Regions from separate parts of the Streptomyces sp. NPDC054757 genome, predicted to be linked through region 2. Evidence: riboswitches for the same ligand, from Rfam matches in the RefSeq annotation. Region 2 holds a riboswitch; each other region holds the start of a gene.
The links. A riboswitch is a leader RNA that binds a small molecule or an ion and turns the genes downstream of it on or off. The one in region 2 is predicted to bind cyclic di-AMP.
Positions count from the first base shown of each region.

Region 1: another riboswitch for cyclic di-AMP. It lies ahead of ACWGKJ_RS17630 (M23 family metallopeptidase); the one in region 2 lies ahead of ACWGKJ_RS26030 (M23 family metallopeptidase).
Region 3: another riboswitch for cyclic di-AMP. It lies ahead of ACWGKJ_RS23455 (transglycosylase family protein); the one in region 2 lies ahead of ACWGKJ_RS26030 (M23 family metallopeptidase).

Region 1 covers NZ_JBSHBW010000013.1:63,223-72,536, reverse strand. Annotated here, with positions in the region: gene ACWGKJ_RS17645 (bifunctional acetate--CoA ligase family protein/GNAT family N-acetyltransferase) at 1-874, opposite strand, end outside; gene ACWGKJ_RS17640 (HPr family phosphocarrier protein) at 1,001-1,282, shown strand; gene ACWGKJ_RS17635 (GntR family transcriptional regulator) at 1,481-2,158, opposite strand; gene ACWGKJ_RS17630 (M23 family metallopeptidase) at 2,468-3,271, opposite strand; cyclic di-AMP (ydaO/yuaA leader) riboswitch at 3,284-3,443, opposite strand; gene ACWGKJ_RS17625 (M16 family metallopeptidase) at 3,757-5,124, opposite strand; gene ACWGKJ_RS17620 (M16 family metallopeptidase) at 5,145-6,536, opposite strand; gene ACWGKJ_RS17615 (DNA gyrase/topoisomerase IV subunit A) at 6,718-9,165, shown strand; gene ACWGKJ_RS17610 (CobW family GTP-binding protein) at 9,174-9,314, opposite strand, start outside.
Region 2 covers NZ_JBSHBW010000025.1:18,229-27,542, forward strand. Annotated here, with positions in the region: gene ACWGKJ_RS26025 (aldo/keto reductase) at 1-437, opposite strand, end outside; gene ACWGKJ_RS26030 (M23 family metallopeptidase) at 800-1,861, opposite strand; cyclic di-AMP (ydaO/yuaA leader) riboswitch at 1,873-2,013, opposite strand; gene ACWGKJ_RS26035 (PP2C family protein-serine/threonine phosphatase) at 2,299-3,450, opposite strand; tRNA gene ACWGKJ_RS26040 (tRNA-Met) at 3,614-3,687, opposite strand; gene ACWGKJ_RS26045 (metallophosphoesterase) at 3,889-5,205, opposite strand; gene ACWGKJ_RS26050 (SDR family oxidoreductase) at 5,373-6,254, opposite strand; tRNA gene ACWGKJ_RS26055 (tRNA-Lys) at 6,603-6,675, opposite strand; gene ACWGKJ_RS26060 (FG-GAP-like repeat-containing protein) at 6,804-9,314, opposite strand, start outside.
Region 3 covers NZ_JBSHBW010000021.1:32,362-41,675, reverse strand. Annotated here, with positions in the region: gene ACWGKJ_RS23470 (DUF501 domain-containing protein) at 1-282, opposite strand, end outside; gene ACWGKJ_RS23465 (FtsB family cell division protein) at 445-921, opposite strand; gene eno (phosphopyruvate hydratase) at 1,050-2,339, opposite strand; gene ACWGKJ_RS23455 (transglycosylase family protein) at 2,627-3,334, opposite strand; cyclic di-AMP (ydaO/yuaA leader) riboswitch at 3,338-3,524, opposite strand; gene ACWGKJ_RS23450 (transglycosylase family protein) at 3,782-4,852, opposite strand; gene ACWGKJ_RS23445 (cytochrome P450 family protein) at 4,981-6,252, opposite strand; gene ACWGKJ_RS23440 (nucleoside triphosphate pyrophosphohydrolase) at 6,249-7,220, opposite strand; gene ACWGKJ_RS23435 (SurA N-terminal domain-containing protein) at 7,408-8,082, opposite strand; gene ACWGKJ_RS23430 (GtrA family protein) at 8,193-8,648, opposite strand; gene ACWGKJ_RS23425 (YfhO family protein) at 8,777-9,314, shown strand, end outside.

The sequences.
Region 1 (9,314 bases), on a different contig from region 2:
CCCCGCAGTCGTCGACCACCCCGGGCACCTGCGCGGCGGGAACGGCCACGACCACCAGGTCGACCACTTCCCCGGCAGCGGTCACGGAGGACACCGAGCGGTGGGCGGGGGCGCCGTCCACCTCGGTGAGGCTCTCCGGGAAGGCCCGGTTCACCGCGTAGGTGCGCCCGGTGAAGCCGGAGCCGTGCAGATTGCGCAGGACCGCGCGCCCCACCCCGCCGGCCCCGCGCCCCACTCCGACGACGGCGACGGAACGGGGGGCCAGCAACCGCTGCACCGACCGCGCCTCCGCACGCTGTTCACGGGCGCGCTGCACCGCCAGGGACGCCTCGGTGGGCTCCAGGTCGAAGGTGAGATGGACCGAGCCGTCCTCGAAGCTGCGCTTCTGCTCGTACCCGGCGTCCGTGAAGACCTTGATCATTCTGGTGTTGGCCGGCAGGACCTCGGCGACGAAACGGCTGACCTCGCGCTCCCTGGCGACCGCCGCGATGTGTTCGAGCAGCGCGGATGCCACGCCGCGCCCCTGGTGGGCGTCCTGGACGAGGAAGGCGACCTCTGCCTCGTGCGCGGCGATCCTGTCGTAGCGGACGGTGGCGATGAACTCGCCGTTGACGGTCGCGGCGAGACCCACCCGGTCGACGTAGTCGTGATGGGTGAAGCGGTGGACGTCCTTGGCGGAGAGCCGGGGGTACGGTGCGAAGAACCGGTAGTACTTCGACTCGGGTGAGACCAGCTCGTAGAAGCTCACCAGCCGGTCGGCGTCCTCGGTGGTGATCGGCCGGATCCGCGCGGTGCCGCCGTCGCGCAGCACCACGTCCGCTTCCCAGTGGGCCGGGTACTCCTGGTGCGGGTTCTCCTCCAGCGGGGGCTGCATGCTGAAAGCGTACGGGTCGCGGTGGCACGGGGAGCGGTGCAGGCTGGTGATCCGGCAGAGCCGCACCACGGTACACCCGTGCAAGAATGGTCTAGACAACTGTCGCAGAACTCGAAGGGCAACACCATGGCTGAGCGTCGCGTCAAGGTCGGCTGGACCGAGGGACTGCACGCCCGACCGGCCTCCATCTTCGTCCGTGCCACCACGGCTTCGGGGGTGCCGGTGACGATCGCGAAGAACGGCAGCAACCCGGTGAACGCCGCATCGATGCTCGCCGTACTCGGCCTGGGCGTGGAGGGCGGCGAGGAGATCGTGCTCACCTCGGACGTGGAGGGCGCCGACGCCGCCCTGGACCGGCTGGCCAAGCTGGTCACCGACGGGCTCGACGAACTCCCCGAGACCGTCTGAGTATTCTGTCTTTCCGGGTGCCGGGCATGCGGCTGCGCAGCGAACGCACCGGAACATCCGAAAAGCAGAACATAAAAAGACTGCACAGAAAAAGACAGCACGAAAGAGGAGATGGATTACCGGATTCCTCTCGGACGGGCGCGAAAGAGCAGCGGCCGGCAAGCCGAAATTATCTGCTCCCTGTATACGGCAGCACTGTTAATCGGTGATGCCGACAGTGTTTACGGCATGTTTCGGATCCTTCCCGCGCCCCGGTTTCCGCAGCCGGTGCGCCGCCCTGGCGTGCTCCGCGTGCAGAGCGGTGAGCGCACGGGCCCGCTCCGCGTCGCCGCGCGCCACCGCGTCCACGATCGAGCCGTGCTCGGCCCAGGACACGACCGGAAGGACCGGCTGCTCGACGGCGTACATCCAGCCGATCTTCTGCCGCAGCTGGCCCAGCAGCGTGGTCAGCGCCGAGCTGCCCGATGCCTGCGCGAGCGTCTCGTGGAACCAGCCGCCGAGAGACCGCAGGTCCTCGCCCTGCCCCCGCCCGGCCCGCTCCTGCCCCAGCCTCACCAGGCCGCGCAGCACTTTCAGATGGGCTTCGGTCCGCCGCTGCGCGGCGCGCGCCGCGCCCATCGGCTCCAGCAGCATCCGCATCTCCAGCAGGTCGGCCGCCTCACGCTCGGTCGGTTCGGCGACACAGGCGCCCGCATGGCGGCGGGTGACCACGAACCCCTCGGACTCCAGGGTCCGCAGAGCCTCGCGGACCGGGACCCGCGAGACGCCGTAACGGCGCGCGAGCACCTCCTCGGTCAGCCGGCCGCCGCGCTCGTACACCCCCGAGATGATGTCGTCACGGATTGCCGTGCATACCGAATGCGCGGGAATACGCATGCCCCAACCTCCGCATCGACGTCCGCCTATCGCGGCCTGTCCACAGCTGTGCGGTGACTCTATGGCAGGGCGGGTCAATTCCCGAAGGCCCCCGGTAAATCATGGATATCTTTTGGCCAGGCAGAAACCGGCCGTGCGAACACCGGGCGCTGGAAATGCCTCGTGCGCGGATCCGGAACGCGAGTGGCCCCGGCGCGCGGCGGACGCGCCGGGGCGGCGGAAGAGGACCGGCCGGGGACCGGCCGGGGGCACACGTGGCTCGCCCGGGCCTGCCGGGGTCGGACGTGGACCGCCCGGGGCCCTGCCGGGTCAGACGTGGACGCCGTGCGAGCGCAGATAAGCGACGGGGTCGATGTCCGAGCCGTAGTCGGGACCCGTGCGGGCCTCGAAGTGGAGGTGCGGGCCCGTGACGTTGCCGGTGGCGCCGGAGAGCCCGATCCGCCGGCCCGGAGTGACGGACTGGCCGACCGAGACGCCGATGGACGAGAGATGGCCGTACTGCGTGTACGTGCCGTCATGCATCCGGATGACGATGTTGTTGCCGTACGCACCGCCCCAGCCGGCCTCCACGACCGTGCCGGCGCCGACGGCGTGGACCGGGGTGCCACTCGCGGCATGGAAGTCGATACCGGTGTGGCTGCCGGAGGACCAGAGGCTGCCACCGGTCTTGTAGCCGGTGGAGACGTACGAGTCGGCGACCGGGACCACATAGGCGTTGAGGCGTTCACGGGCCTGGGCGCGGGCCGCGCGCTGTTCGGCAGCCCTGGCGGCGTGTTCCCGCTCGGCCTTCGCCTTCGCTGCCGCCCTGGCCCTGGCCTTCGCCACGGCCTCGGCGTGGTCGGCCTCGTGCTGCTGTGCGGTGGCCTGGGCGGCTATCCGGTCGGCGACCGTGTCCCCCACGAGGATGGTCCGGTCGAGACGGGCTTCCTGCGCGGTGGAGACCTGCGCGCCGTCGGCCACCGCCGGGGAGGCGAGGGCGCCGATGACACCGGCTGTTGCGAGGGTGGCGGCTCCGGCGATGCCGACGGCCCTGCGGTTCGGACGGCTCGGGTGGTCCGTGCGGGCCGGGCGGTTGGGGGCACGGTGCTTGCCGGTGGGACGGCTGAACGCCATGGAGGGGCTGGTCCTTTCCTTCCCTGTCGCCTACCGGGTTAGCTGACGGGTTCGGAGCAGGAAGGTCCCCTACGGGCCCGCCCCTGCGGAGCGGCCCCGATTCACCCCAGGGACTGAGTGGGTCCCCGGCTCCCCCGGCTCGCGCCTGACGGGGACTCGGCGATCGCTGTCCGGCGCCGCGGTCGCGGCTTATGTCCGACGGACAGCGAGTGTGACGCTAAGCCGTCGGTCCCGGCCGCACCAAACGGACAGCGGATTCTGTCGCACATCCCACATCCCACATCCGACGTCCAGCAGCCCATCCCCGACAGCCGGTACCCAGCGGCCCATGTCCAGCTGCCCGCAGCCGGTACCGGGCCTGGCCGCGCGGCCTCGGGACAGCCCGGGCAACGGACCCCGCCGCGAACGGACGGGGTCCCGGCGGACTCACCGCCCGCCGGGACCCCGCAGCATGGGCCGCCCTGTGGCAGGGGCGGCCGGCGCGCTCAGCCGCTGACCACGGTCACTTCCCCGATGCCCAGCGCCCTGACCGGCTCCACGATCTGCGCGGCGTCCCCGACCAGCACCGTCACCAGCCGGTCGTCGGGGAAGGCGGAGACCACGGCGGCGGTCGCCTCGACCGTGCCGGTCGCGGCGAGACGGGCGTACAGCTGGGCCTGGAAGTCGTCCGGCAGATGCTGCTCGACCTGGTCGGCGAGGGTGGCCGCGACCGCGGCGGCCGTCTCGTACTTCAGCGGGGCGACCCCCACCAGGTTCTGTACGGCGACATCCCGCTCGGCGTCGGTCAGCCCGCCCGCGGCCAGCGTCCTCAGGACCTTCCAGAGGTCGTCGAGCGCGGGCCCGGTCGACTCGGTGTCCACCGAACCGCTGATGGCGAGCATGGCGGCGCCCGTCCCGTCGGCGGCCGAGCGGATCACCTGGCTGAAGGCCCGCACTCCGTAGGTGTAACCCTTCTCCTCACGCAGGACTCGGTCCAGACGGGAGGTGAGCGTGCCGCCCAGGCAGTAGGTGCCGAGGACCTGGGCGGGCCAGACACGGTCGTGCCGGTCCGCGCCGATCCGGCCGATCAGCAGCTGGGTCTGGACCGCACCCGGGCGGTCCACGACGACCACCCGGCCGGTGTCGTCCGCGGTGATCGGGGGGACCGGGCGGGGCGTGCCCGCGTTGCCCTTCCACTCGCCGAGGGTCTCGGCGAGCACCGCGTCCAGGTCGGTCCCCGCCAGGTCGCCGACGACGACCGCGGTGGCCGTGGACGGGCGGACGTACGCGTCGTAGAAGGCGCGGACACCGGCCGCGTCGATACGCCCCACGGTCTCCTCGGTGCCCTGGCGCGGACGCGACATACGGGCGGTGGCCGGGAACAGCTCCTTGGAGAGCTGCTTGGCAGCGCGGCGGGCCGGGTTGGCCAGCTCGTGCGGGATCTCGTCAAGCCGGTTGCCCACGATCCGCTCGACCTCGCTCGGGGCGAAGGCAGGCGCCCGCAGCGCGTCGGCGAGCAGGCCGAGCGCCTTGGGCAGCCGGGAGACCGGGACTTCGAGGGAGACCCGGACACCGGGGTGGTCGGCGTGCGCGTCGAGGGTGGCGCCGCAGCGCTCCAGCTCGGCGGCGAACTCCTCCGCGCTGTGCTTGTCGGTGCCCTCGGAGAAGGCCCTCGCCATGATCGTGGCAATGCCGTCGAGCCCCTCGGGCTCGGCGTCCAGCGGGGCGTCGAGGCTGATCTCGACAGCGACGACCTGCTGTCCCGGGCGGTCGCAGCGCAGCACCGTCAGCCCGTTGGGCAGGGTGGAGCGCTCGGGGGCCGGGAAGGCCCAGGGCCTGGGGGCACCCGCCTGGGGCTGCGGGTGGAAGGTCATGGTCACGGCCGCGGGGTCGGTCACTGGTCCGCCTCTGTGCTGTTGCTGTCGGTGGCTGCGGTGGCCGGGTCGGATTCGGCGTCCGCACGGGTCTCTTCGGGCTCATCGGCGGTGACGGGCTCGTACACCAGGACAGCCCTGTTGTCGGGGCGCAGCCGGGCCTTGGCGACCGCCTGCACCTCGTCGGCCGTGATGTCCAGCACCCGGCCCACCGCGGTCAGCGCCAGCTGCGGGTCGCCGAACAGCACGGCGTACCTGCACAGTTCGTCGGCGCGGCCGGCGACCGTACCGAGCCGGTCGAGCCACTCGCGCTCCAGCTGGGCCTGCGCGCGCTCCATCTCCTCGGCCGTGGGGCCCTCGGCCGCGAAGCGGGCCAGTTCCTCGTCGACGGCCGCCTCGATCTGCGGGACCTCGACACCGCCGGACGTCTTGACGTCCAGCCAGCCGAGCGAGGGGGCGCCGGAGAGCCGCAGCAGACCGAAGCCGGCCGCGACCGCCGTACGGTCCCGGCGCACCAGCCTGTTGTGGAGCAGTGACGACTCGCCGCCGCCCAGGATCGTCAGCGCGATGTCCGCGGCGTCGCACGCGCGGGTGCCGTCCTCGGGGAGCCGGTAGGCGGCCATCAGGGCGCGCGACGGCACCTCCTCGTACAGCTCCTCGCGCACCTCGCCACCGAGGGTGTCGGGCAGTGAGCCGTCCCGCGGCGGCTGCTTGCCGTCGTGGGAGGGGATGGTGCCGAAGTACTTCTCCACCCAGGCGAGCGTCTGCTCCGGGTCGATGTCGCCGACAACCGAGAGGACGGCGTTGTTGGGCGCGTAGTTCGTACGGAAGAACGCCCGCGCGTCCTCCAGCGTCGCCGCGTCCAGGTCGGCCATGGAGCCGATCGGCGTGTGGTGGTACGGATGGCCCTCCGGGTAGGAGAGTGCGGTCAGCTTCTCGAACGCCGTGCCGTACGGCACGTTGTCGTAGCGCTGGCGGCGTTCGTTCTTGACGACGTCCCGCTGGTTCTCCATGGACTCCTCGTCGAGCGCGGCGAGGAGGGAGCCCATCCGGTCGGCCTCCAGCCAGAGCGCCAACTCCAGCTGGTGCGCGGGCATCGTCTCGAAGTAGTTGGTGCGCTCGAAGCTGGTGGTGCCGTTGAGCGAGCCTCCGGCCCCCTGCACCAGCTCGAAGTGGCCGTTGCCCTCGACCTGTCCCGAACCCTGGAACATCAGGTGCTCGAAGAGGTGGGCGAGTCCGGTACGGCCCTTGACCTCGTGGCGTGAACCGACGTCGTACCAGAGGCAGACCGCGGCGACCGGGGTCAGGTGGTCCTCGGAGAGCACCACCCGCAGGCCGTTGGCCAGCCGGTGCTCGGTCGCTGTCAGGCCGCCGGAGGCGGCCTCGGCCGTGGCCGTGTGACCCATGGGCATGTACGTCCCTTCGATCGCGTGTGTTGACCGCGTTGGAATGCAGTCCTGCCACTGTATGCAAGCGCACCGACAGCCGGGAGCCATCCCGGTGTGCACGGGTCGCGGTCGGCGTTGTCGGTGGGACAGTCCACAATGGTCGGCGTCAGTACCGGACCAGGCACGTGAAGGAGCCGCAGCAGCGATGGCCCGCCGCAGCACGAAGACCCCGCCGCCGGAGGACTTCGAGGAGAAGATTCTCGACATCGACGTGGTCGATGAAATGCAGGGCTCCTTCCTGGAGTACGCGTACTCGGTGATCTACTCACGGGCCCTGCCGGACGCCCGTGACGGCATGAAGCCCGTACACCGGCGCATTCTCTACCAGATGAACGAGATGGGGCTGCGGCCCGACCGCAGCTATGTGAAGTGCGCCCGGGTCGTCGGCGAGGTCATGGGCAAGCTGCACCCGCACGGCGACGCCTCGATCTACGACGCCCTGGTGCGGCTCTCGCAGTCCTTCTCCATGCGGCTCCCGCTGGTCGACGGACACGGCAACTTCGGCTCGCTCGGCAACGACGACCCGCCGGCCGCGATGCGGTACACCGAGTGCCGGATGGCTGACGCCACGTCACTGATGACCGAGTCGATCGACGAGAACACGGTCGACTTCGAGCCGAACTACGACGGCCAGGAGCGCGAGCCCGGCGTGCTCCCGGCGGCCTACCCGAACCTCCTGGTGAACGGCTCGTCCGGGATCGCGGTCGGGATGGCCACCAATATGCCCCCGCACAATCTGGGCGAGATCATCGCGGCGGCCCGCCATCTGATCAAGCACCCGGGCGCCGATCTCGACACCCTGATGCGCTTCGTGCCGGGCCCCGATCTGCCGACCGGCGGCCGGATCGTGGGTCTCGACGGGATCAGGGACGCGTACGAGCGCGGGCGCGGCACCTTCAAGATCCGTGCGACGGCCACCGTGGAGAACGTCACGGCGCGCCGCAAGGGCATCGTCGTCACCGAACTGCCCTTCGCGGTCGGCCCGGAGAAGGTGCGGGCGAAGATCAAGGACCTGGTGGCGTCGAAGAAGCTCCAGGGCATCGCGGACCTGAAGGACCTCACCGACCGGGCGCACGGGCTGCGGCTGGTCATCGAGATCAAGAACGGTTTCGTGCCCGAGGCCGTGCTCGAACAGCTCTACAAGCTCACCCCGATGGAGGAGTCCTTCGGGATCAACAACGTGGCGCTGGTCGACGGGCAGCCGCTGACGCTGGGCCTCAAGGAGCTGCTTGAGGTCTATCTCGACCACCGCTTCTCGGTCGTCAGACGGCGCAGCGAGTTCCGCAGGACCAAGCGGCAGGACCGGCTGCATCTGGTCCTCGGGCTGCTCGTGGCGCTGCTCGACATCGACGAGGTCATCCGTCTGATCCGCTCCAGCGACAACTCGGCGCAGGCCAAGGAGCGGCTGATCTCGCACTTCTCGCTGAGTGAGACGCAGACCCAGTACATCCTGGACACCCCGCTGCGCCGGCTCACCAAGTTCGACCGGATCGAGCTGGAGAGCGAGCGCGACCGGCTGAACAGCGAGATCGAGGAGCTGACCCGGATCCTGGAGTCCGACGCGGAGCTGCGCAAGCTGGTCTCGTCCGAACTGGCCGCGGTGGCCAAGAAGTTCTCCACCGATCGCCGGACCGTCCTGCTGGAGTCGGCGGGGACCCCGGTGGCCGCGGCCGCCCTCCAGGTCGCCGACGACCCCTGCCGGGTACTGCTGTCGTCCACGGGGCTCCTGGCGCGTACGGCCACCGCCGACGGGCTCAGCACCGAGGGGCAGAAGCGCACCAAGCACGATGTGGTGGTCTCGGCCGTGCCGGCGACGGCGCGGGGCGACATCGGCGTGGTGACATCGGCCGGCCGGCTGCTGCGGCTCGGCGTGATCGACCTGCCGCAGCTGCCCGACACCGCGTCCGCGCCCAGCCTGGCGGGCGGTGCGCAGATCGCGGAGTTCGTCTCGCTCGCCGACGGTGAGCGGGTCGTCTGTCTCACCACGGTCGACGAGTCGTCACCGGGTCTGGCGATCGGTACCGAACAGGGCATCGTCAAGCGGGTGGTGCCCGACTACCCGGCCCACAAGGACGAGTTGGAGGTCATCGGCCTGCGGGACGGCGACCGGATCGTCGGCGCGGCCGAGCTGCGCACCGGGGACGAGGACCTGGTCTTCATCACGGACGACGCCCAGCTGCTGCGCTATCCGGCCGGGCAGGTCAGGCCGCAGGGCCGTCCGGCGGGCGGTATGGCCGGCATCAAGCTGGCCCAGGGGGCCAAGGTGATCTCGTTCACCGCGGTCGACCCGGCGGCGGATGCGGTGGTCTTCACCATCGCGGGTTCGCACGGCACGCTGGACGACTCGGTGCGTACGGCGAAGCTGACCCCGTTCGACCAGTACCCGCGCAAGGGCCGGGCGACCGGCGGGGTGCGCTGCCAGCGCTTCCTGAAGGGCGAGGACCTGCTGGTGCTCGCCTGGGCGGGCGAGACCCCGGTGCGGGCCGCCGCCGCGAACGGCGCCCCGGCCGAACTGCCGGAACCTGACCCGCGGCGGGACGGCTCCGGCCTGCCGCTGACCTCGGCGGTGGCGAGGCTCGCGGGGCCGGTGTAACCGGAAGCTCAGTACAACAGCCCGGCCTCTTCGGTCCCGTCCGGTTCCCCGGGCCCTTCGGAGAGGCCGGGCACATAGCGCAGGACGCCCCACATCGATTCGGCGGGGACATCCTGCGGTGCGTGCTCGCGGCAGCCGTCGAGCCGGTC
Region 2 (9,314 bases):
GCCTTCACCAGATCGTCCAGGGCGGTGATGATCTCATCGACGGGTACGGACTCGTCGTCGCGGTGCGTGTAGTAGAGGTCGATGTAGTCGGTCCGGAGCCTGCTCAGCGACGCGTCGGCCGCGGCCTTGATGTTCGCGGCCGAGAGCCCCCGGTACTCGGGGTGCGAGCCGACCTTGGTGGCGACCACCACGTCTTCGCGGTTCCCGCGTGCGGCCAGCCAGTTGCCGATGACGGCCTCGGACTCGCCGCCCTTGTTGCCGGGCACCCACGACGAGTAGGTGTCCGCTGTGTCGATGAAGTTGCCGCCTGCCGCGGTGTAGGCGTCGAGCACGGCGAAGGACTGTTCTTCGTCGGCGCCCCAGCCGAAGACGTTGCCGCCGAGGGAGAGCGGGAAGACCTGGAGGCCGGAGGAGCCGAGTGCGCGGAGAGAAGTCATACGCCGGTCAACCCTGCGGTCGCCGCCCGCTATTCCGGCCCGCCCCCGTACGGACGAACCGGCAGCCCTGACGTCGGGGGGGATGCCGCCAGGGCTGCCGGGGTGCGGGACGCCGTATCCACCGGCGTTGCGCGCGGGGTGCCGTGCCTCCGGGCGTTCGCGCGGGGCGCCCGTCCTATGGATGTTGCGCAGGGGGCGCCATACCTGCGGACGTTCGTGCGGGGCGCCGTGCCCACGGACGTTGCCCACGGGCGTTGCCCACGGGCGTTCGCGCGGGTGCCATGTCTGCGGACGCCGCGCCGAGGCGCGGCCCTGCGTGCGAGTGCTCCGTGCGGGGGCCGGGCCCTGCCGGGCCGCGTTCCTTACGGGTTGAGGCCCTTGCCCTGGAGCCAGGTCATCGGGTCGACCGGGTCGCCGCCACCCGGCCGGACCTCCAGGTGCACATGCGGGCCCGTGACATTGCCGGTGGCGCCGACCCGGCCGATGACCTCGCCGGTGGCGACCTTCTGGCCGGCGCCGACCGAGATCGAGGACTGGTGGCAGAACCACAGCTCCGTACCGTCGTCGAGCGCGACGACCGTGCGGTAGCCGTACGCCCCGGCCCAGCCCGCCGACTTGACCGTGCCGCCGTGCACGGCCTTGATCGGGGTGCCGGTCGGCGCGGCGAAGTCGAGACCGGTGTGGTGGCCCGACGACCACATCGCACCGCCGTCGTTGAACCGCGAGGTGAGGGTGTACGAGGAGACGGGGAGCGAGTAGCCGGCCGCCAGCTTGGCGAGCCGCTCCTTCTCCGCCTTGGCCTCGGCCTCCGCCTCGGCCTTCTTCTTGGCCGCCTTCTCCTTGGCCGCCGCCTCGTCCCGCTTCTTCGCGGCCTCCGCCGACGCCTTCTCCGCGGCCGCCTTCTCGGCCGCCGCCTTGGCCTCGTCGTCGATCGCGCCCTGCTGCTGCTCGGCCTGCTGGAGGATTCGTGCCCGGAGGGCCTCGCCCGCGTCCGCGCTGCCCTTGCCGGTGGCCGCGGCGGTGGTGAGGGCCGCGTCGGCGGCGCCCGTCTCCGTACCGCCGTGGTCCGGCACGTCGCCGATGTCGGAGATCAGTGAGCCCACGCCGGGCAGCGATTCGGCCTCCGGCAGCTTGTCCTTGACGGACTGCGGGAGGTCGGGGAGCGAGATCGCGAGCGGCGGCTTGCTCTGCGCGCTGGCCATGCCGCCCGCGCCGACGGCCGCGATCACACCGACGCCGAGCACCGTGGAGCTGCGGGCGAGACCGTTGCGCTGCTTGGCGACCCGGTGTTTGCCGCGGACGGTACGGAGGGAGTCCTCGGTGGGATTCCACTCGTCCGGCGCGCCGCCTTCCGCACCGCCGAAACCGAGAGCATCGTCGTTCGGGAAGTAAAGCGTTTCGGGGGCAGGGTTGTTGGACGCCACGGAGGCGCACTCCTTTCCTTCCTTACCGCCTACCGGGTTAGCTGACGGGTTCGGAGCAGGAAGGTCTCCTACGGGCAGCCCTTGCGGAGAGGCCCGATTCACCCCAATTGGTGGTTCCCCGGTTCCCTTGCGGGATTCGGCGCGTGCGCACGGTGCCGCCTCTTGCGACGACTGGGACAACCGCGCTGCGTTATCGAACGTTAATAGACGCGAGGGCCGGATTCCAAGCTGTTCCGACTGATCGTTAACGGCTTTGGCCCGTACTTACCAGGACATAACCGGGCGGATTCGGGCGACTTGATCATCCCTCAGCGGTGGCCGGGAAACCTCGAAATCCTGATCGTGCGTCAACTGTTATGCGGAGTGGTGCTCTTCGACTACGGATCGTGTCCTCCGCGAATCACGTCCTTCGCGGATCACGTCATTCGCGGATCACGTCATTCGCGTTCACGCTCGCGGTGCACGATCCCCACCGTCCTGCGCCGCGCCGGCTGCCCCCGCAGCGGACGGCCCACCGCGAGCAGCGCCATGTCGTCCGTGGAGTGCCCGCCCGTGTGCAGCCGTACGTCGTCGGTCACCGCCGTCAGCAGTTCCTCGGGCCCCGGGAAGATCCGGCCGCGCAACCGCTCCTGCGGTTCGTAGAAGACCCCCTGCGCGTTCCTCGCCTCGGACAGCCCGTCGGTGTAGAGCAGCAGCGTGGACCCCGGCGGGAACGGCGTCTCGTCCGCCCGGTCCGGCCAGGCCGCCAGATCGGACAGCCCCAGCGGCAGCGCGGGATCGGTCGGGGCCAGGACGTGGACGTCCCCGTCCGCGTACAGCAGCAGCGGTTCGGGGTGGCCCCGGTTGAGCAGCCGGATCATGCCCTGGTTCTCGCGCGGGATCTCGGCGAGCGCGGCCGTGGTGAACCCCTCGAAGGCGTCGAGCCCTTCGCGCCGGATCCCCTCCCGGGTCAGCGCGCGCTCCAGCCGCTGGGCGACCTCCTCGATCGTCACCTCCTGTTCGGCGGCCTCCCGGAAGGCCCCGATCACCACGGCCACGGCCTCGACGGCGCCGAGCCCCTTGCCCCGCACGTCGCCTATGACCAGCCGGACCCCGTACGGGGTGTCCTGCACGGCGAAGAGGTCGCCGCCGATGAAGGTGCCGGCCTGGGCGGCCTCGTACCGCGCCGCGATGTGCAGTTCGGCGATCCGCTCGGACGGCACCGGCAGTACGGCGCGCTGCGCGGTCTCCGCGACGACCCGCGCCGATGCGAGTTCCTCGCCGCTTCGCCGGATGACGCGGTTGATGGCCAGCGCGACGCAGGACACCGTGAAGACGGTGATCAGTTCGGTGATCGCCGAGCCCCTGCCGGATGTGCCGTCAGCGGCACGGAGTCCCGCGATGGCCAGGACCGAGACGATCCCGGTGGTCAGGGTGGCCCGGAACGAGAAGAGCGGGGCTGCGATCACCGGGGCGGCGGCGAAGAACGGGGCGGCGGTGAACGCGGGCGGGGTCAGCTGGTCGAAGACCGCCCCGCCCACGATCAGCACGGCGGGGAGCACACGGAGTAACCCCCGCACCCAGCCCGAATCGTCTCGCTGCCCCACCAGTACCCTCCTGCCCGGTTCCGTAAAGCGGCGGACGGTACCGCGCCCTACCAGGCTGTCGGCACCCGGGCCGGTGTGCGATTCGGCCTCGGCCAAGTGGGGGAAGGACAGCGGGCCCCGGAAACGCCGAAGGCCCGGCACAGTGTGCCGGGCCTTCGGTCTTGAGTAGCGGGGACAGGATTTGAACCTGCGACCTCTGGGTTATGAGCCCAGCGAGCTACCGAGCTGCTCCACCCCGCGTCGGTGAACACAACTCTACGGCATGTCCGGGGGTGGTTCGAACCACTTACCGCCCGGGGCCGCTCCGGATCCCTCCGGACCGCCTGCGGATCCCTCCGGACGGCTCCGGACCGCTCCGGACCGCCTGCGGGGCCGGGGTGGCCTCCGCCGTCCGCCGTTCCCGGTGACGGCCTGGACCGCCGCTGACGTACGGCGCCTCGCTCACCCGCCCTCCGACGGGGCGGCCCCGCCGTCCGCTCCGGTGGCGGGCCCGCCACCGGAGCGCAGGGTGAGCAGGGTGATCTCGCTCGGCGCGAAGACCCGGAAGGGCGGCCCCCAGAAGCCGGTGCCCCGGCTGGTGTAGAGCTGGGTCCGCTCGCCGTGCCGGCTCAGGCCGTGCACCACCGGCTGGTCGATCCGTACGAGGAAGTTGAACGGCCAGATCTGGCCGCCGTGAGTGTGGCCGGAAACCTGTAGGTCGATACCGGCGGCAGCCGCCTGCCGGACGTACTTGGGCTGGTGGGCGACGAGCAGGACCGGCCAGTCCTGGTCCGTCCCCGCGAGAGCCCCGGCCAGGTTCGTACGGTGTCCGGCCAGTCCGGAGGATTCCGCCGTCACGTCGTCCACACCCGCGAGGACGAGCGGGTCGCCGCCGCGCTCCACCACGACGTGGGTGTTGTGGAGGGGTTCCCAGCCGAGTTCGGCCATGCGGTCCAGCCAGCCCTGCGCCTCCCCGAAGTACTCGTGGTTCCCCGTGACATAGACCTTCGCCAGCCGTGACCGGACCGTCCCGAGCGGCGCGGACTGCTCCCGGCGCTGGGCGGGTGTGCCGTCGGCGATATCACCGGCGTGGATCACGACGTCCGCGTCCAGCGCGTTGACCGCGTCGGTGACCCGCGCCGACCAGCGGGCCCGGTCGATCGGCCCGAAGTGGGTGTCGGCCAGCACGACGACACGGGTCCCGTCGAGGCCCCGGCCGAGCCGCGGGATACGGACGTCCAGCCGCTTCACCCGGGGGACCCTCATGGCCTCGTGGTGCCCCAGGGCCAGCAGCCCGGCCGAGACCACGGCGACGGCCGCGGCGATGATCCTGGCCCGTTCGTCACCGCCGGCGTCGAGCCCGACCAGCACGAGATGCACCAGACCGCCCAGCACCGACCAGGTGAACAGCACCCAGATCACCCCGAGGCTGCTGTCCGCGATACGCGCCGCCCGGTCGGCCCGTCGGCGCCCGTGGCCCGCTGCCATCAGGAAGGGGAAGGAGACCAGCCAGACGGCGAAGACGACCGTGCCGGCCAGGAACACCGGGAACGGCCAGTGGACACCGGAGGCGAACAGCGTCCACCGCGGCAGGGCGAACAGCAGCACGAGAACGAGGAGGACCACGGCCCCGCCCAGTCGCCGTCGCAGGGACCGCCGCGGCCCCGCGTCCCCACTCCCCGCGCCCGGCACGGACGCCGGGACGGCGTCAGGACCGGGGCCAGGGTCGGGGCCGGGGTCGGCCCCCGGCTCGGACCGGATCGATTCACTGTCTGTCATCACGCCGCCCCGCACATCCGCTGTCATGCCGTCACTCCCCATCATCCGGCATGCGATGTCCAGTGGAAGTGGAAGGAGAGCGTCCTGTATTGGCGAACCCCTGGCCCCGGCGGTGGAACGGCCGGGCGGCGGGGGCGGCCGGAACCCGCCCCGGCTGCCCCCGCCGCTCAGGGCTGGATGTTCTCCAGGTCCTCCAGCAGGCTCGGGTGGGTCGGCTCCCAGCCGAGTGTCTGCCTGGTGTGGGCGCTGGACGCGGGCTGGTCGCTCTCGAAGATCTGGCCGAGGGGCCCGTAGGTCACCGGCGGCACCGACTCGACCGGCAGGCCCAGCCGCCGGCCGATGACCGCGGCGATGTCGCGCACCCGGTCCCCCTCGTCGGCCACGGCGTGCCAGGCGGTGCCGCCTTCCGCCCGCTCCAGGGCGAGCCGGAAGAGGACGGCCGCGTCGAGCGCGTGCACGGCCGGCCAGCGCTGTGCGCCGTCACCCGGGTAGCCGGAGACTCCGGTCTGGCGGGCGATGCCGGTCAGCATTCCGGCGAACCCGCCCTCGCCCCGGTGGTGAACCGTGCGCGGCAGACGTACGGCCGAACTGCGGACGCCGCGCGGTGCCAGGCCCAGAGCCGCGGTGACCGCACGGCCACGGCCGCCGACCGGCCCTTCGGTCACGGTGGGATCGGCCTCGGTGGCGGCGCGGCCCGGCGCCTGGGGCGTGCCCGATACGGTGACGAACGGTCGGTCGCTGCCGACAAGTTCCTCACCGATGGCCGCGATGGCGGTGCCTTCCTCGGCGACCGCCTTCGCGACGGCTTCGGGGCTGCTGAAGTCGTTGGCGAACGCCAGGTGGATCACCCCGTCGGACTGCGCGGCACCGGAGCGGAGGACGTCCAGGTCGGCGAGAGACCCCCGGAGCGGTTCGGCGCCGGCCGCCTCGACGGCCCGCGCGGACGCGTCGGAGCGGGCGAGCGCGAGAACGGTGTGACCGTTGGCGAGCAGTTCGGCGACGACGGCGGCCCCGATCAGGCCGGTCCCCCCGGTGACAAAGACACGCATGGCACTCTCCCTCAAGCGATGGGACCCTTGACCCATCACTCTACCGGAGCGATGGGACAACAGTCCCATCACGACGAGCGGATCCCCTGCCCCGACTTCTTGAGCGAGCGAATCGAGGGAATCGAGCGAAGCAAGGGGAGCAAGGGAAGCAAGGGAAGCAGGAAACCAAGCGCATGCACCGGAACCCCCTTCGGCTCCGGCCCTCCCGGAACGGCCGCCGCCGGCCCGGCGCGCGCCCCCGCCCCGACGGGGGCGTACCACGCGGAAACAAAACAGCGCCCGAACCGGCCGAAGCCGATTCAGGCGCTGAGTAGCAGGTCAGAGGAGGTTCCCCTCACCCCTGTCCGGTAGACCGTGTGGGACTCGAACCCACAACCAATGGATTAAAAGTCCACTGCTCTGCCAATTGAGCTAACGGTCCGTGCCTGGGCACCCCACGAGCATAGCGGGACCGGGCCCGGCAGCCGATCGGGTATCCCCCTGCCGGGCACGTTTGCCGCCACCCGGATCCCTGGCGTGGCCCGGGTGACGGCACTGCGACGCGGCCGCCTAGAAGACGCCCCTGTACCCCTTCCAGCCGGTGGCGATCAGGGTCCGGCCGCCGAACGAGCCCTTGCCGTCGCCCGTGTTGCGGTAGAGGTTCCCCGCCGCGTCGCGTTCGACGATGTCCGCCCTGCCGTCGCCGGTGATGTCACCGACGCCGACGATCGTGTCGTACGAGGCACCCCAGTCCTTGAACACCCGCACCCGCTCCCTGAACTGGCCTGCCGCCGTGCCGTTGTAACGCCACAGCACATGGGCCTTGTCCCGGGCCAGCAGGTCCCCGTAACCGTCACCGTTGAGGTCGCCCACCCCCATGACCTTGCTGTACGTCCACTTCGACCGGATCTTCTTCCCGGCCGCCAGCGTTCCGTCGCTCTTCGACGCGAAGAGGTAGAGATCGCCGGTGGACGACTTCCAGCCGAGCAGGTCCGCCCGGCCGTCGCCCGTCAGGTCCCCGGGAGAGGTGAGGGTCTTGTACGCCTGGAAGCCGGTGCCGAGTTTCGAGTACGGGGTCGTGGGCCTGACCGGCTGCCCGGACGCCGGACGGTAGCCGCGCAGCGAGCCGTCGCTCCACCGCACCAGCACGTCGTTGGAACAGTCCCCGTCGAGGTCCCCGAACGGGACGGCCACCGCTGTGGCCGGCCAGCCGCCGCCGGTGGTCTTGCCGGAGAACTTTCCGGCCCCGTCACCGTGCTGGAAGGTGAACTCCCCCTTGGAGTTGAGGGTCAGCACGTCGCCGACACCGTCCGCGGTGTAGTCGCGCGCCACCGCGGCGCCGCCCGTCAGATGCAGCGCCCCGGACTTCGTCAGCGCGGCGCCCGAGCCGTCCGCGGGCTGTGCGGTGAGGGTCCAGGTGTAGGTGCCGCTCGGCACGGGATGCCCGGCCGAGATCAGCCCGTCCCAGTCCGCCGTGATCACCCCGCGGGCCTCGCCGCCGGTCAGCGTGGGCACCGCGGCTCCGGTGGCCTTGTTCCTCAGCGCCACCTTCCAGGACGCCGCCGGCTTCGACAGCCACCACTGCGGGGCCCAGGCGCGCCCCTCGTCCTGCACGTCCTTGTCGGCGGGCACCGCCGCGTCGACCGCCGTGAGCGGCGCCGCCGTACCGGCCCGTACGGCGTGCACCCGCTGGTCCCCGTCCGTGTAGGCCACCAGCACGCTGGACGGGTCGGCGGTCCAGCCCACACCGGGGACGGAGGAGGCGGCGGTGCCTAGCACCTGCTCCACGGGCTTGGCGCTCGTGAGGTCCGTGACCACCACCCGCCGCGCGCCGTCCAGGCGGGCGATGAAGCCGTCACCGAGCCGCCCGGGGCCGGGTCCCACCGCGGTGGTCCGTGCCGTCCCGGTGGCGATGTCCACGGTCCCGGCCGAGGCCGGGGCCGCCGCTCCGCACTCCCAGTAGAGATACCGCGCGGACGCCTGGAGGGTGTGGACCGCGCAGGACGATCCGGTGCCGAGGGTCCGGGTCACCGTGCCCTTCGCGACGTCCGTCGCCGTGAGCCTGCCGCCGGCGGACGCCTGCCACAGCGTGCCGCCCCAGAGCGCGGAGGGGCCCGCGGGCGCCGTGCGTACGACGGCGCGCGTGTCCAGGTCCCGTACCTCGGTACGCGCCTGCTTGCCGGTCCCCGTCCCGTAGGCGACATAGCGGCCGGACACCCCGTACACGGTGGGCCTGTCCGCTCCCAGAACGATCTGGCGGGTGGCGGCCGGTGACGAGGCGTCGACGAGGTTCAGCCGGTACCCGGAGCCGGTGTCCGTGACGTACGCGAGACGGCCGTCGGCGGCCGGGAACGGCTCCGGGCAGCTCTGGTCCGCCTCACAGCCGAAGCCGGCCCCGCCGCCGAGGGGCCTCTGGCTGACGGCGGCCGGTGCGCCGGAGAGGGCGAGCCGCCGGTCGTAGAAGCCCGCGCCGTCTCCCGCGGACGACACCTCGTAACTGACGAGATCGCCGCCCGCGAGCGCGAGACGCGCGCTGTGGGTGGGCTGCCACGGCACCGCCAGCACCTCGCTGCGGACGGGCGCTCCGTCCGCGCCCGCGGTGAAGCGGTCCACCGCGTAGTCGCCGTCCGGCCCCCTGCCCACGATCAGCAGGCTGCCGTCGGGGCCGGGCAGCGCGCGGTTCCCGTAGGCGGGGGTGAGCAGGGTGGTAGTTCCGCCGTCGGGGGCGACATCGAGGAGAGGACCGTTGTCGGCGTCGATCCGGAGCACGTGATCGCCGACCGGGAACGATCTGACGAGGCTGCCGGAGCCGACCGGAATGCTTCGGGGCGCGTCGTGCAGATGCCCCCTGGAGAGCACCTTGACGGCGTGGGCCGGCGTGTCCTGCCAGCTCACATAGGACGGGGTGACCCGGATGTACTGCGCGTTCCCGGAGAGCGGCAGTTCGGTGAGTTCCGCCGTCCGCAGGTCGACGAGACCGTAGTGCCGTGCGCCGCCCGCCCGGTAGGTCACGAGTCCGGTGGAGACGTCACCGGCTCCGGCCTCGGGCGTGACTGCCAGAGCGCAATGCGAGTCCGCGGG
Region 3 (9,314 bases), on a different contig from region 2:
CGGGTCGGTGCCCAGCCGCTCGGTCATCTCCTTCATCACCCCGTTCGCCTCCAGCGTTCCGATCGCGGAGGCGGCACGCGGGCAGGTCAGGTAGTACGTCGTCGGAAACGGCGTGCCGTCCTCCAGACGCGGGGCCGTCTCGACGACGTCCGGGTTGCCGCACGGGCAGCGGTGCGCGATGGCGCGCAGCCCGCGGGGCGGTCGGCCGAGCTGCTCCTTGAACGCGCTGATGTCCGCGTCGGTGGGCTCGGTACGTTCGGTCTGCGGAGGGGGCGTTTCCATGCCTGCCTTGGATCTGAGTGGCTGTGAAGGGGATGGGGGTGGGGCGGGTGTGCCGGTGGAGCGGGGTGCCGGTGCACGGGGCGCGTGCTTACGGGGCGTACGCGGAGCCGGTGGCCGACGAGGCACCACCGGTCCGTGGCCCGGAGGTCCGGCGCCCCCGGGCTACGGCGCCTTGGTGCGGTCCGCGCTGTCCACGCCGTCCCACACGTTGGAGTACCACGGCCGGTCCGCGGCGCCCTTGCCCGCGGAGTGCTGGGTGCGGGAGTCGGGGTCGACCATGGTGTAGTTGGTCTCCCCCGGCCGCACGAAGTGCAGTTGCTCACGGGCCAGCCGCTCCACGTACGCGTTGTCCTGGAGGCGGGCCTTCTGGTCCCGCAGCTCCTCGACGCGCGCCTTCGCGTCGCTGACCTGGCGCCGCTGGTCGGCGATGTCGCCCCGCTGCGACACGTACTGCCGCATCGGGTAGGCGAGCGCCACCACCAGGGTGCAGAGCACCATCAGCAGTATCGCCGCCCGGCCGGTGAGCCGGGGTCTGCGCGCCTGGCGCCTGGACTGGGAGCGGTAGACACGGGCCGCGGTCTGCTCACCGAGCACCCTGAGTCTGGTCGCGGTGGAGAACCGGTCCCGGTTCCCTGCCATGCCGCCTCCCCGTTACACACGCACGTCCGTCCCCGGACACGGTACGGGACCGGGTACGGGGACGGCTGCGCGTGGCTGCGCCTTCGCTGCTGATTCAGCTGATTCAGCTATGCGGTGCTGCGGCCCGATCAGTTGGAGCGGAAGCGCGGGAACGCCGAGCGGCCCGCGTAGACCGCGGCGTCGTCGAGGATCTCCTCGATGCGCAGCAGCTGGTTGTACTTGGCGACGCGGTCCGAGCGGGCCGGGGCGCCGGTCTTGATCTGGCCGCAGTTCACGGCGACCGCGAGGTCGGCGATGGTGACGTCCTCGGTCTCGCCGGAGCGGTGCGACATCATGCACTTGAAGCCGTTGCGCTGGGCCAGCTCGACGGCGTCCAGGGTCTCGGTCAGCGAACCGATCTGGTTGACCTTGACGAGCAGGGCGTTGGCTGAGCCCTCCTCGATACCGCGGGCCAGCCGCTCCGGGTTGGTGACGAAGAGGTCGTCGCCGACGATCTGGACCTTGGCGCCCAGCTTGTCGGTGATGACCTTCCAGCCGTCCCAGTCGTCCTCGTACAGCGGGTCCTCGATGGAGACGAGCGGGTACGAGGCGACGAGCTCCTCGTAGTACTCGGTCATCTCGGCGGCCGAGCGGGACTTGCCCTCGAACTCGTACGTGCCGTCCTTGTAGAACTCGGAGGCGGCGACGTCGAGCGCGAGCGCGATGTCCTTGCCCGGCGCGTAACCGGCCTCCTTGATGGCCTCGATGATGAGGTCGAGAGCGGCGCGGTTCGACTCCAGGTTCGGCGCGAAGCCGCCCTCGTCGCCGAGGCCGGTCGACAGGCCCTTGGTCTTCAGGACCTTCTTGAGGGTGTGGTAGACCTCGGCGCCCCAGCGCAGCGCCTCCGAGAAGGACTCGGCGCCGATCGGCGCGATCATGAACTCCTGGATGTCGACGTTGGAGTCGGCGTGCGACCCGCCGTTCAGGATGTTCATCATCGGAACGGGCAGCAGGTGCGCGTTCGGGCCGCCCAGGTAGCGGAAGAGCGGGAGGTCGGAAGCCTCGGAAGCGGCGTGCGCCACGGCGAGCGAGACGCCGAGGATGGCGTTGGCGCCGAGGGAGCCCTTGTTCTCCGTCGCGTCCAGGTCGAACATCGCCTGGTCGATCAGGCGCTGCTCGGTGGCGTCGTAGCCGACGAGCTCCGGGCCGATCTGCTCGATGACGGCGAGGACTGCCTTCTCGACACCCTTGCCCTGGTAGCGGTTGGGGTCACCGTCGCGCAACTCGATGGCCTCGAACGCACCGGTGGAGGCGCCGGACGGGACGGCGGCACGGCCCGTGCTGCCGTCGTCGAGGCCGACCTCGACCTCGACCGTGGGGTTGCCTCGGGAGTCCAGGATTTCCCGGGCTACGACGACGTCGATGGACGGCACTAGCATCTCCTTCTGGGATGTGACGCTATGGGCGCAGGGTCTCTTTGGCCTTGCGCCAAGAGCCTAACCGGCCCGGGGGGCTCAGTCGGCAGGGCGCCCGGACCCTGGGACGAAAAAGGGCCCAAAAGATCGCAAGACAGTATGAAAGTCAGCATACCTACCAGGCGGTAACCCGCTGGCGGCCCCCCGTCGGCCGAGCTGTGGGCCGGGATGCGGCCCCGGCGGAGAGACCCCCGGCCCGGCGCGTACGGGGGAGTCGCGCCGGGCCGGGGGTGCTGGGGGGAGAGCTGATATCAGCTCAGGTGGAGCTGCTGACCGGGGTAGATCAGGTCGGCCTGCTTCACGATGTCCTTGTTCAGGTCGTAGACCTTCTTCCAGCCACCGCGGACGTGCTCGGCCTTGGCGATCGTGGAGAGGGTGTCGCCGGCCTTGACCTTGTACTCGCCGTCACCCTTCTTGATCGTGGTGGGCGCGGCGTGGCGGGGGGCGGCGTGCTTCGGGGCGGCCGGCGCACTGGTGCGGGCCTCGCTGCGCGAAGCGGCCTGCTGGTCGCTGTGGCCGCTCTGCTGGTCGGCGCTGGACGACGAGGAGCCGTTCGAAGAGGTGGAGACGTCCGGGCTGGGACCACCGCTGGTCAGGCCGCCGGCACCGGCGCAGGACCAGGCACCCGGGCCCTGCATGGCGAGGAGCTTCTCGGCCGTGGCGATCTGCTGGCCCTTGGTGGCGAGGTCGGCGCGGGGCGCGTACTGCGTACCACCGGCGGCGGCCCAGCTGGAGTTGTTGAACTGCAGGCCGCCGTAGTAACCGTTGCCCGTGTTGGTGGACCAGTTGCCACCGGACTCGCACTGCGCGACGGCGTCCCAGGTGGAGACCGAGGCGGCGGATGCGGAGGTCGCACCGATCAGCGGCACGGCCACAGCCGCTCCGGCGACACCGGCGAGGGTGGCGACGCGGACGGCCTTCGAGGGGCGACGGTGCTTGGACTTGCTGGAAAACAGCATGAAGAATCTCCTCACCGACGCCTACGAGGTGAGCTGTCGGGTTCGGGCCAATGAGTTGCCCGGCTGCGCGGCCTAGCGCACAGCTTCACCCCAAGCCGGTCCCGGTTCGTGCCGTTCTCTGACTCTGAACGGACGGCCGGACCCGGCGCTTACCTGGGTCCCCCGCTCCTGCCTGCGGCGCTTCTTAGCGTCAACTGCTTCCCCTCGACCGATGGCAGGATTCGGCGTGGCGATCGAAGAGGCCCGCGGTGCGAGCGGTCTGACCGTAATCACAGGACACCCCGATATTCAAAGATGAACATCGGCGAGCAAATCCCGGGTTTACGACCGCGCATGTCCCGTTTTCGCAGGTGAGAGGCGACATGCGCCGGGTGGACAGTACGGACATTCAGCCGGACCGACGAGAGCCATGTCTCACTCGAACAGAAGCGGACATACAGGCGCTAACTACCCCTGATTTTGGTCGAGATCAAGGCTCTGGCCAGGGACGATGAAGTCCGGATCGGCTCCGACCGTCCGATGGTTCGCCGCGTAGAGCGCGGGCCATCCGCCGGGCAGATCATGGGCCTTCGCGATGGACCAGAGGTTGTCACCCGCCCGGACGGTGTAGCTGCCGTCCGTACGGGCGTCATTCCGGGAGGGGTTTCCCCCGCGCGAGGCATGCCGCCCGGACTCGTCGCGGTGCGCACCGGGGCCGTCGGCGGACTCTCCGCCCCGGTGTCTGCCCGCCCCGGAAGTGTCCGGAGACGCCGGAGCATCTCCGTTGGCGGAGTCGGCGGGTGTCGCCGGGTCAGAAGTGGACGGCGAGGCGGAGTCCGAGGCGTCCGCATGAGCCGAAGAGTCGGGTCTGCCGGATCCGCCCGATGCGCCTGATGTGCCTGATGTATCCGAAGATGCGTCAGATGACGGCGAGGACGACCCGGAGGAGGAGCCGGAAGGAGAGTCCGAAGGAGAGGAGTCCGATGAGGGCGAGCCCGTGGGGGAGGAGGAGTCGGACGGGCTCGAACTCGTCCCCTTCGATGACTTCTGCCCCGATCCGTCCGTATTCGTGCTCTTCGATCCCCCGTCAGAGCCGGCCGGCTTCGAAGGAGTGGGGCTCGTGGTGGCCGGGGAGCCCGGGTCCACGGTGGCCGTGTCCGCGTCGTCCTTCGTCAGCCCGGCGACGGCCGCACAACTGGCCCAGAACTTCGCCCCCTCGGCCGCGTACGCCTTCTCGGCCACGGCTATCTGCTGGGAGCGGCTCGCCAGGTCGGGGCGGATCGCGTACTGCCCGCCGCCGTACTTGTCCCAGGCCGCCTGCGAGAACTGGAGGCCGCCGTAGTGCCCGTTGCCCAGGTCGGCGCTCCAGATGCCGCCGCTCTCGCACAGCGCCACCCGGTCCCAGGTCGTGGCGTCGGCCGCGTGGGCGCCGGTCGACGCCAGCAGCGGAAGGGCGATGGCCGAGCCCGTGACTCCTGCCGCTACGACTAGAGCTGGAGCCTGACGGGGGCGGCGGTGCCGACCGTTCCCGGTGCGCATGCGGTGGCCTTCCGTGTGACGGATGAGTTGAGGGGTGAACGTAGCCGCACTCGAACGTCAGTCACAAGTCGATGCAGCGGAGATCACGTGAAAGTCACATTCTTGACGGCACGTCACTTCAGCCCTGGTCAGACTGAGGGTCCGACAGGATCCGACGCGTCCCCGAACTCCACCGGGAGCGTGCGCAGTCCCCGCATGATGAGCCCGCCGCGCCACCGCATCTCGTCGGGCCCCACCGCCAGACGCAGGCCGGGCAGGCGCCGCAACAGGGTGGCGAGCGCCGTCTGCGCCTCCAGTCTGGCCAGGGGCGCGCCGAGGCAGTAGTGGATGCCGTGCCCGTAGCCGAGGTGCTGGTTGTCGGTGCGTCCGAGGTCCAGCGTGTCCGGCTCGGTGAAGCGCTCCGGGTCGCGGTCGGCGGCGGCCAGCACGACGAGTACGGGATCGCCCTCCGCGACGGACTGCCCGCCCAGGGTCAGCGGTTCGGTGGCGAACCGCCAGGTGGCCAGCTCCACCGGCCCGTCGTAGCGCAGCAGTTCCTCGACCCCGGTGGCGAGGAGGCCGGTCTCCCCGGCCGCCAGTGAGGTCTCAAGGCGCGCACGCTGCTCCGGGTTGCGGAGCAGCGCGTACATCCCGTTGCCGATGAGGTTGACCGTCGTCTCGAACCCGGCGAAGAGCAGGATGAACGCCATCGCGGCGGCTTCGTTCTCGGTCAGGTGCTCGCCGTGGTCGCTCGCCCTGATGAGACCGGAGATGAGGTCGTCACCGGGGTTCTCCCGCTTGCGGTGGATGAGTTCGGCGAGGTAGTTCCGCATCTTCTTGACCGAGCGCGCGACCCCGCCGCGCGGTCCGCCGCCGTGACGGATCATCATCCCCGCCCAGTCCCGGAAGTCGTCCTGGTCCTCGCGCGGGACGCCGAGCAGATCGCAGATGGCGTAGATGGGGAGCGGAAAGGCCAGGTCATGGATGAGGTCGGCCTTCCCGTCCGCCACGAAGCCGTCGATCAGCCGGTCCGTCAGCTCCTGCACCCGCGGGGCGAAGAGCGCGACGGTGCGCGGGGTGAACGCCTTGGAGACCAGCCGCCGCAGCCGGGTGTGGTCCGGCGGGTCGATGTTCAGCAGATGCGTCATCAGCTCCGCCTTGCGCTCCCCCGGGATCCCGGTCTTGCCCTTGGCGTGCGGGGACTCGGCGTGGTGCGCCGGGTTCTTCGACAGCCGGGGGTCGGCGAGCGCCGCCCGAGCGTCCGCGTACCGCGTCACCAGCCAGGCCTCCACCCCGCTGGGCAGCGCGGTCCTGTGGACGGGCGCGTGCTCCCGCAGCCAGGCGTACGCGGGGTACGGATCGGTCGCGAACTCCCAGGTGAAGAGGGTGGGGGCCGGGTCTGCGGTGCTGTTGTCGGTCACTCCTCGACGGTAGCCGCCCGGGGTGCCGCGCCCTCCACGGCCCGGATCGCGTCCCGGTACGCCCGCGCCGCCGCGCGCAGCGCCGCCTCCGGGTCCGTGCCGGCCGCCTCCGCGCTCGCGGCCAGGGCCAGCAGCCGGTAGCCGACGCCCTCGCCCGCCGGGAGCGGTACGTCGAGATCCGAGCCCCGCACCCGGGAGGTCAGCTTCGCCGCGAGGGCGAGGGCCGGCTGGCCGACCGGGACGCCGTCCGTCACCGATGTGCGCTGCTTCTCGATCGCCTTGGTCCGGTTCCAGTGGGCGTGGACGTCATCGGCGGTCTCCGCCGTCTCGTCGCCGAAGACATGCGGGTGGCGGTGGATCAGCTTCTCGACGAGGCCGCCCGCGACATCGTCGATGGAGAACGGCTCGTCCCCCTCATCGCCGGTGCCCTCCTGCGCGATCCGGGCGTGGAAGACGACCTGGAGCAGGACGTCCCCCAGCTCCTCGCGCAGTTCGTCCCGGTCGCCGTCCTCGATCGCCTCGACGAGTTCGTACGCCTCCTCGATCAGGTACTTGGCGAGCCCCCGGTGGGTCTGCTGGGAGGTCCACGGGCACTCGCGGCGCACCCGGTCCATCACCTGCACCAGGTCGAGGAGGCGTGCGCCCGGCAGATCGTACGAACCGGGCAGCAGTTCCAGGTCCGGCATCCGCACCCGGCCGCTGCCCGCGAGCCGGGCCAGACCGTCGGTGAGCTGCCGGTCGCCCTCGCCGGAGGGGAGGACGACGACCGTGTGCCCGCCCGCGCACTCCTCGACCAGCCGGTGCGCGTCGGGCGCCTCCTGCTCGACGGTCACCCCGGCCTCGCGCAGATACGGCAGCTGCGGATGGCCGGGGTCCGCGCAGACCACCCGGTCCGCCGAGTGCAGCAGCTGCCAGGCCGGCCAGGAGAGGAGTCCCGGCGCGACCCGGTGGCTGGTGGTGAGCAGCACGACCCTGCCGGGGGCGTCGAGCGCCTCGGGGACAGGGGTGGGGCCGGGGGCGGAGGCGGAGGGGGCAGGGTCGTGGGTGTTCTCAGCGGTCACCCGTCGAAACTATCCCGCCGGGCCGCTGTCCCGCTGTGCCGATCCCCCGGCGGGCCGGTGCCGGTGCCCGCTGCGCCGCTGTCCCGCCGGACCGCTATCCCGCCGCGCTGACCCCGGTCCCGGCGGACTGGCCCGTCTGCTCCTTGGTCACCTCGGTGATCCACGGCGTCTTGTACGCGCCGAGCTGGCTCTTCTTCGCGTCCCAGACCCCATAGCGCGGATTGACGTCCACGCCCATCGCCCTGGACGTCTTCATCATCGCCTGGAGCACCGCGCTCTGGCCCTGCGGAGTGCCGAGCGAGACGCCGCCCAGCTTCTCGGCCAGCTTGGACGCGGTGACCTGCTCCTGGAGCGCCTGGTCGATCTGGCCGGGTGCGATGCCGTTCTGCTGGAGGTAGACCTGCTGGAGCCGCTGCTCGCTGCCCGCCTGCTTGACCAGCTGGTCGCGCGCGTCCTGGATGTCCTTGCGGGTGACCTTCGCCCCGGCGTCCGCCGCCGCCTTCGCGAGCACCCGGTCGAAGATCATGGTGCCGAGCTTCATCCCGCTGAGGTTGTTGCTGCTCCTGATCAGCTCGGCGGCCTGCGGAGACTTGTTCTGCGCCTTGCGTACGTCGTTCACCTGCGTCTGCAGGGCCGCGACCGTGATCCGGTCCTTACCCACGACGGCTGCCGCGCCCGGATGGGGCTGGCTGCCGCAGGCGGCGAGAAGCGGGGCTGCGGCGACGAGCGCAACGGATACGGAGAGCGCAGTGCGACGGCGGCGGTGCAAAGGAGCCTCCTGGCAGGCGAGTTCGTGCGGGGGGTGGCGTGGCGCTCGGCGCCTCCTCGCGGGGGCGGCCGGGCGACGCGCGGAGCACAAGACCTTGCGTTGATCGAATGTTAGGCACTTGGGGTGGCGGGGGCCACCGGTTCGACCAACGATTCAGGGGCTTCCCGGTTGTCGGGGCGCAGCATGATCGTCCGCGAGATGAGAAAAGTCAGCGGAACGGCCGCCGCTGCCGCGACCAGCGGCGCGTAGTGGGCGCCGAGACGGGCCACGTCCACCAGGAGATAGACGCCGCCGGTGGTGATGACGAAGTTGGCCGCGTTGGTCAGCGGGAAGAGCAGGAACTTCCGCCAGGTCGGCCGGATCCGGTAGGTGAACCGGGCGTTCATGAAGAACGACCCGACCATGCTGAGGCAGAAGGCGACGGTGTGCGCGGCGAGGTACGGGAGCCGGGTGAGCAGGAGCAGGTAACAGCCGTAGTACGTGCCGGTGTTCACCACGCCGACGAGCGCGAAGCGGACCAGCTGGCCCAGCTTCGCCCCCGCCGGGGCCTGCCGTGCGGTGTGCATCTGTGTACACGCTCCTGAGTCTGTGGACGCGCTCCTGGGAACGGGAGAGGTGAAGTCCCGGCGACGGCTCGATGAACTCACCCCATCCCGGGCCAATTCAGCGTATTTCCACTGCCATATTCGGGGGCATGAGACCCCGCCGTCCGGCAGTGACAGCCCGCCTCAGCGCCACCGTACTGGCCGCGCTGCTCACCGTACTGGCCGTGTGCGCCGGGGACGCCGCCGCCCGTATCCATCCGTACGGTCCGCGCCACCGCAGCATCAGCGATCTGGGCAACCAGTACATCCCCTTCCACGCCCACCTCCAGGATCTGCTGCACGGCCGGGCGCACGGCGGGCTGCTGCTCAACTGGCAGTCGGGGTACGGCACGTCGTTCCTGCCGGACCTCGGCACGTATCTGAGCAGCCCGTTCGCGCTGCTGGTCGCGTTCTTCCCGAAGGACCGTATCGATCTCGCGGTCTACGCCGTCACGCTGCTGAAGATGGCGGCGGCGTCGGCCGCGATGACCTCGCTCCTGCTCACCCTGCGGCCCGGCCGCTGGTGGGCGGCCGGGCTGCTGGGCGCCTCGTACGGGCTCTGCGGCTGGTCGGTCCTGGAGGCGTCGTACAACCTGATGTGGCTGGACGGGCTGATCGCCTTCCCGCTGCTGTGCCTGGTTGGCGAGT